Regions from separate parts of the Kitasatospora sp. NPDC086009 genome, predicted to be linked through region 1. Evidence: predicted binding sites of a transcription regulator. Region 1 holds the regulator's gene; the other holds the start of a gene.

Region 1 (3,411 bases):
CGTTCCCCTCCAGCTCGCTGTTGACCGCGTGCAGGTCGTTGACCAGCTCCGGCAACTCCTCGGGGGTGTGCCGGGCGAGCAGCCAGGAGTAGCCGTAGGCGTCCTTGGAGGCCTCCACCGGGACGCCGCCGCGCTCGGTGTCGGCGTCCAGCAGGGCCCGGACCTGCCGCTCGACCTCGACGAAGGCGCCGCCCTCGACCGAGGAAAAGCAGACCGACCCGACGCCGGTCGGCCGGAAGCCGGCCGCCGCCTCCAGGGTCAGCGCGGCCGAGGGCACGCCGAACAGCTGGTCGAGGTCGGGCCGGACGGGCTTGGTGCGGCCGAACAGTGCGTCCAGGATTCCCACGGCGGTCCCCTCCGGGGCGTGTCGTCGGCTCAGCGGCCGAGCTGGGTGGAGATCTTCGCCAGCTGCTCCAGCCGCTTCTCCAGCGAGGGGTGGGTGGAGAACAGCTGCGAGGCGGCCTCCCGGGCGCTCAGCGCGGGGGCGAAGTAGAAGGCGTTGTACGGCTGGGCCTGGCGCAGGTCCTTGGTCGGGATCGCGGCGATCTGGCCGGTCACCTTGGTGAGCGCCGAGGCCAGTGCGCTGGGCCGGCCGGTGAGCTGGGCGGCGGCCCGGTCGGCGGCCAGCTCCCGGTAGCGGGAGAGCAGCCGGGTCAGCAGGAAGCTGATCGCGTACACCACCACCGACACCAGCGGGATGACCAGCGCGGCGATCGCGGCGTTGGAGTCGTTGCTGTTGCGGCCGCCGCCCATGAAGCCGCCGTACATCGCGATCCGGGTCATCGCCCCGGCCAGTACGCCGAGGAAGCCGGCGATGGTCATCACCGCGACGTCCCGGTGGGCGACGTGCGACAGCTCGTGCGCCAGGACGCCCTCCAGTTCCTCCGGTTCCAGCCGCCGCAGCAGCCCGGTGGTGACGCAGACCACCGCGTTCTGCGGGTTGCGGCCGGTCGCGAAGGCGTTCGGCATGTCGTTGTCGGCGACCGCCACCCGGGGTTTGGGCATGTCGGCGAGGGCGCAGAGCCGGTCGACGGTGCCGTGCAGCTGGGGGTACTGCTCCGGGGTCACCCGGTGGGCGCCCATCGCCCGTTCGGTGATCTTGTCGCTGAACCAGAACTGGGCCACGAACAGCCCGCCGGAGATCAGCACGATCAGTGGCCAGGCGCCGCGCAGCAGCGCGATCAGCAGGCCGGTGAAACCCACGTACAGGAGCCCGATCACGAACATGGTCCCGACCATCCGGCCGGTCAGGCCGCGGTCCGGGGCGAAGCGGGTGGGCTGGCCCGAGGTCGACATCGCTGGTCCTCCGTTCGCCGTTCGCTATCGATGCTGCCACCCGGCCGGTCCCGCGGCATCACCCGCGCGCCGCGCGATGCGGGCAGGATCACCCCGGCGGTGCCGTTCCTGCCGTCGGACCCGGGCCTTACACTGGCAGGTACGGTTCTGGCACTCCTCTGTTCAGAGTGCCAAAGGCCGCGGTCCGCCCGGCGGACCGCACCATGCCGGAACGACACACGTCACCACGGACAACGTGCGAAGAGGGAGGTGCGTGCCCCATGGCCGGTGAGGTCCGCCAGCTCGACGAACGCAAGCTCGCCGTGCTCCGCGCCATCGTCCAGGACTACGTGGGCACCGAGGAGCCGGTCGGCTCCAAGGCTCTCGTCGAACGCCACAACCTCGGGGTCTCCCCGGCCACCGTCCGCAACGACATGGCCGCGCTGGAGGAGGACGGCTTCATCCACCAGCCGCACACCAGCGCCGGGCGGATCCCCACCGACAAGGGGTACCGCCTCTTCGTCGACCGGCTCGCCGAGGTCAAGCCGATGAGCGCGCCCGAGCGGCGGGCGATCCGGCACTTCCTGGACGGCGCGGTGGACCTGGACGACGTGGTCGCCCGCACGGTCCGGCTGCTCGCCCAGCTCACCCGGCAGGTGGCGGTGGTCCAGTACCCCTCGCTCTCCCGGTCCACGGTGCGCCACATCGAGCTGGTCGCACTCGCTCCGGCCAAGGTCATGCTGGTCCTGATCACCAACACCGGCCGGGTCGAGCAGCGGATGGTCGACTGCCCGGGTCCGGTCGGCGAGGTGGTCCTCGCGGACCTCCGTGCCAAGATCAACACGAGGGCCGTCGGCGTGCGGCTGCCCGACGTGCCGGGGCTGCTGGACGAGCTCCCGGCGATGTTCGAGGCGGTGGACCGGCCGGCCGTCACCGTCGTCCTGGCGACGCTCTTCGAGGCGCTCGCCGAGCAGAACGAGGAGCGGATCATGCTGGCCGGCACGGCCAACCTGACCCGCTTCGGCCACGACTTCCCGCTCACCATCCAGCCGGTGCTGGAGGCGCTGGAGGAGCAGGTCGTCCTGCTGCGCCTCCTGGGTGAGACGGCGGACGCCGGGATGACGGTCCGGATCGGCCGGGAGAACGCGTACGAAGGGCTCAATTCCACCTCGGTCGTCTCGGTCGGTTACGGTTCGGGCGACGAGAGCGTGGCCAAACTGGGTGTGATCGGTCCGACCCGGATGGACTATCCGGGCACAATGGGGGCGGTGCGAGCGGTGGCACGGTACGTGGGCCAGATCCTGGCCGAGTCGTAGGGAACGACCGGTGTCACACAGGTGACACCGGTACCAGTCGCAAGCACTTCTACAGGCGGAACAAGCGGAGCATTTGGTGGCCACGGACTACTACGCGGTACTCGGCGTCCGACGGGATGCGGGGCAGGACGAGATCAAGAAGGCGTTCCGGCGCCTGGCGCGCGAACTGCACCCGGACGTCAACCCCGACCCGAAGACGCAGGAGCGGTTCAAGGAGATCAACGCCGCCTACGAGGTCCTCTCCGACCCGCAGAAGCGGCAGGTCTACGACCTCGGCGGGGATCCCCTCTCGCCCAACGGCGGAGGCGCGGGCGGCTTCGGCGCGGGCGCGGCCGGGTTCGGCTTCTCCGACATCATGGACGCGTTCTTCGGCGCGGCCGCCGGTCAGCGCGGCCCGCGCTCGCGCACCCGGCGCGGCCAGGACGCCATGATCCGGCTGGAGATCACCCTGGAGGAGGCCGCGTTCGGCACCACCAAGGAACTCCAGGTCGACACCGCCGTCACCTGCACCACGTGCAGCGGCGAGGGCGCCGCCCCCGGCACCTCCGCGCAGACCTGTGACATGTGTCGCGGCAAGGGCGAGGTCTCCCAGGTCACCCGGTCCTTCCTGGGCCAGGTCATGACCTCCCGGCCCTGCCCGCAGTGCCAGGGCTTCGGCACCGTCGTGCCGACCCCGTGCCCGGAGTGCGCCGGCGACGGCCGCGTGCGGGCCCGCCGCACCCTGACCGTGAAGATCCCGGCCGGTGTCGACAACGGCACCCGGATCCAGCTGGCCGGCGAGGGCGAGGTCGGCCCCGGTGGCGGCCCGGCCGGCGACCTC
Region 2 (3,411 bases), on a different contig from region 1:
CGTCGGCCGCGCAGGAGGTGCAGAGCGGCCAGCGGCCGTAGGCCTCCAGCAGTGCGTCCTGGACGTCCTGGGCGACCAGCCCGAGCACGTACTCGGCGCCGTCCGGCCACTGCTCAAGCCACCACCGGCGGTGCGTCACGGCGTCCTCGACCAGCGACACCACGGCGGCGTCCGCCACGTCCCGCGCGGTCAGGTCGGCCAGGATCAGCGCCCGCGCGTTGTGCAGGGCGGTCTCGATGTCATCAGCGGTGGCAGCCATCCGTCCATTGTCCCAAAACGGCGCCGGACACAACGCCGCACGGGCGGCTCCCCGAGGGGAACCGCCCGTGCGATCGGGAAACGACCGATCCCGGAGGGGATCAGAAGTCCATGTCACCGCCCGGCATGCCGCCGCCGGCGGCCGCGGCGGCCTTCTCCGGCTTGTCGGCGATGACGGCCTCGGTGGTGAGGAAGAGCGCCGCGATGGAGGCGGCGTTCTGCAGCGCGGAACGGGTGACCTTCGCCGGGTCGATGATGCCCTCGGCGATGAGGTCGACGTAGGTGTTGGTGGCGGCGTTCAGGCCGTGACCGGCGGGGAGGTTGCGCACCTTCTCCACCACGACACCGCCCTCGAGGCCGGCGTTGGTCGCGATCTGCTTGATCGGGGCCTCCAGCGCCACGCGGACGATGTTGGCACCGGTGGCCTCGTCGCCCTCCAGCTCCAGCTTGTCGAACGCGACACCGGCCTGCAGCAGCGCGACGCCACCACCGGCGACGATGCCCTCCTCGACGGCGGCCTTCGCGTTGCGGACGGCGTCCTCGATGCGGTGCTTGCGCTCCTTGAGCTCCACCTCGGTGGCCGCGCCGGCCTTGATGACGGCCACGCCGCCGGCCAGCTTGGCGAGGCGCTCCTGGAGCTTCTCGCGGTCGTAGTCCGAGTCGCTGTTCTCGATCTCGGCACGGATCTGGTTCACGCGGCCGGCGACCTGGTCGCTGTCGCCGCCACCGTCGACGATGGTGGTCTCGTCCTTGGTGATGACCACCTTGCGGGCGGTGCCCAGCAGGTCGACGCCGGCGTTCTCCAGCTTGAGGCCGACCTCCTCGGAGATCACGGTGCCACCGGTGAGGATGGCGATGTCGCCGAGCATGGCCTTGCGGCGGTCGCCGAAGCCCGGGGCCTTGACGGCGACGGACTTGAAGGTGCCGCGGATCTTGTTCACGACCAGGGTCGACAGGGCCTCGCCCTCGACGTCCTCGGCGATGATGACGAGCGGCTTGCCGCTCTGCATGACCTTCTCCAGCAGCGGGAGCAGGTCCTTGACCGAGCCGATCTTGGAGTTGGCGATGAGGATGTACGGGTCCTCGAACGTCGCCTCCATCCGCTCCAGGTCAGTGGCGAAGTAGGCGGAGATGTAGCCCTTGTCGAAGCGCATGCCCTCGGTGAGCTCGAGCTCCAGACCGAAGGTGTTGCTCTCCTCGACGGTGATGACGCCTTCCTTGCCGACCTTGTCCATGGCCTCGGCGATGAGCTCGCCGATCTGGGTGTCGGCGGCCGAGATGGAGGCGGTGGAGGCGATCTGCTCCTTGGTCTCCACGTCCTTGGCCTGGGCCAGCAGCTGGTCCGAGACGGCCTGGACGGCCTTCTCGATACCGCGCTTCAGGGCCATCGGGTTGGCGCCGGCGGCGACGTTGCGCAGACCCTCGCGAACGAGCGCCTGGGCCAGCACGGTGGCGGTGGTGGTGCCGTCACCCGCGACGTCGTCGGTCTTCTTGGCGACCTCCTTGACGAGCTCCGCGCCGATCTTCTCGTAGGGGTCCTCGAGCTCGATCTCCTTGGCGATGGAGACACCGTCGTTGGTGATCGTGGGGGCGCCCCACTTCTTCTCCAGCACGACGTTGCGGCCCTTGGGGCCGAGCGTGACCTTCACCGCGTCGGCGAGCTGGTTCATGCCACGCTCAAGGCCGCGGCGAGCTTCCTCATCAAAGGCGATGATCTTGGCCATCAGAAGTGGTCCTCCGGGACACGGTCGACTGCTCGGACCAAGGGGTGCCCGCGACGGACGGCCCTGGTGTGCGGGGGTCCTTTCCCCTACCGCTCCCGGGGGCCTCACCGACCCAGTCCGCTGTCACTCTCACACTGTGAGTGCTAACGCCAATGATTAGCACTCCGGGTAGGCGAGTGCAAGCCCAATCGCCCAACCCGCGAGCCGCGTCCGCCCCCTGCGGCCGCCGTCGGCGAGCCCCCGACGAGCCCCCGACGGGCCGCCGCCGCGGTGTCCGGCACCCCCGCGCCGGACGCCGCGCGGGCCCCCGCCGGACATGCCGACGGGCCCGTACGACATGTGTCGTACGGGCCCGTCGTGAAGCAAGAGGTGCACCAGCCGAATGGGCCGAGCCGAACTCCTGGGGTCGGAAAGGTCAGACCGCGGCGCGGACCATGTCCGCCTGCGGGCCCTTCTGCCCCTGAGAGATCTCGAACTCGACCCGCTGGCCCTCCTCAAGGGTGCGGTAGCCGTCCATCTGGATCGCGCTGTAGTGGACGAAGACGTCCGCACCACCGTCGACCGCGATGAAGCCGTAGCCCTTCTCCGCGTTGAACCACTTGACGGTGCCCTGAGCCATTCCGAACTCCCCTAGTGCTGTGCTGGCCCTTCACGCGCCCGCAGGTCGCGGGCCCGGGTCTGGTTTGAGGCCGGCCCGGGGAACCCCCCCTGGGCGCAGCCGTGCACGCCACAATCGTCCGCGGAGACCACCGGAAGGCCTCCGGTGAGCGGGTGATTGCGTCGACCGCGGCTGAATGTATCCGGATCGACGCCCTCTGCAACAGGGTCAACCGCTGGGAATTCCCTAGGTCCGCCAGGGGACAGGCCAGACCAAAGCGGGAGGAAATCGGCATTTCACGCCGGACATAGCGGACGAATTACTCAAATGCCTTCGAGAATTCTGACATCGGCCTGACATGTTTCACGGTCACGGCCCCGGCGCCGGTCTCAGCGGCCGGACAGACACCGGCGGTACGGGCGCGGACGGAGTTCGAGTACCGGCGCGAGGGGGGTGGGGCGGCCCTCTTCCCGGACGAGCCACACTCTACTCCCCCGGACCGCGAAATATTCCCGCCGGAATGCGGCGGGCCGCCCGCGCGTACGGAGATCGGAATTCCGTACGCACGGACGGCCCGGTCGAAAACGGGTCGGCCGATGAAAGGCCAGGTCGGAAAGGGGCGGATCAGCAGCCGCCGGCCACCGCCGGAATGATCGAAACGCTCGCGCCGTCCTTGATCTCGGTGGCCAGGCCCTCGGCGAACCGGACGTCGTCGTCGTTGACGTAGACGTTGACGAACCGGCGCAGCTTGCCGGCGTCGTCCAGGATCCGGGCGGCGATCCCGGCGTGGTTCCGCTCCAGGTCGGCGATGACGTCGCCCAGGGTGGCGCC

What was found. Region 1 encodes HrcA, which represses chaperone genes, less so after heat shock. Its sites were predicted from a motif close to TTNGCACTCNGNNNNNCNGAGTGCNAA; they were not measured.
Region 2: a site for HrcA is predicted at 2,139-2,165, ahead of groL (chaperonin GroEL). Genes of this name have one in related genera too.

What each region holds. Positions count from the first base shown of each region.
Region 1 covers NZ_JBITSA010000002.1:139,139-142,549, forward strand. The annotation lists gene ACIF6L_RS06265 (hypothetical protein) at 1-346, opposite strand, end outside; gene htpX (zinc metalloprotease HtpX) at 376-1,296, opposite strand; gene hrcA (heat-inducible transcriptional repressor HrcA) at 1,557-2,591, shown strand; gene dnaJ (molecular chaperone DnaJ) at 2,668-3,411, shown strand, end outside.
Region 2 covers NZ_JBITSA010000012.1:263,088-266,498, forward strand. The annotation lists gene ACIF6L_RS26185 (hypothetical protein) at 1-259, opposite strand, end outside; gene groL (chaperonin GroEL) at 360-1,982, opposite strand; gene ACIF6L_RS26195 (cold-shock protein) at 2,398-2,601, opposite strand; gene ACIF6L_RS26200 (ubiquitin-like small modifier protein 1) at 3,205-3,411, opposite strand, start outside.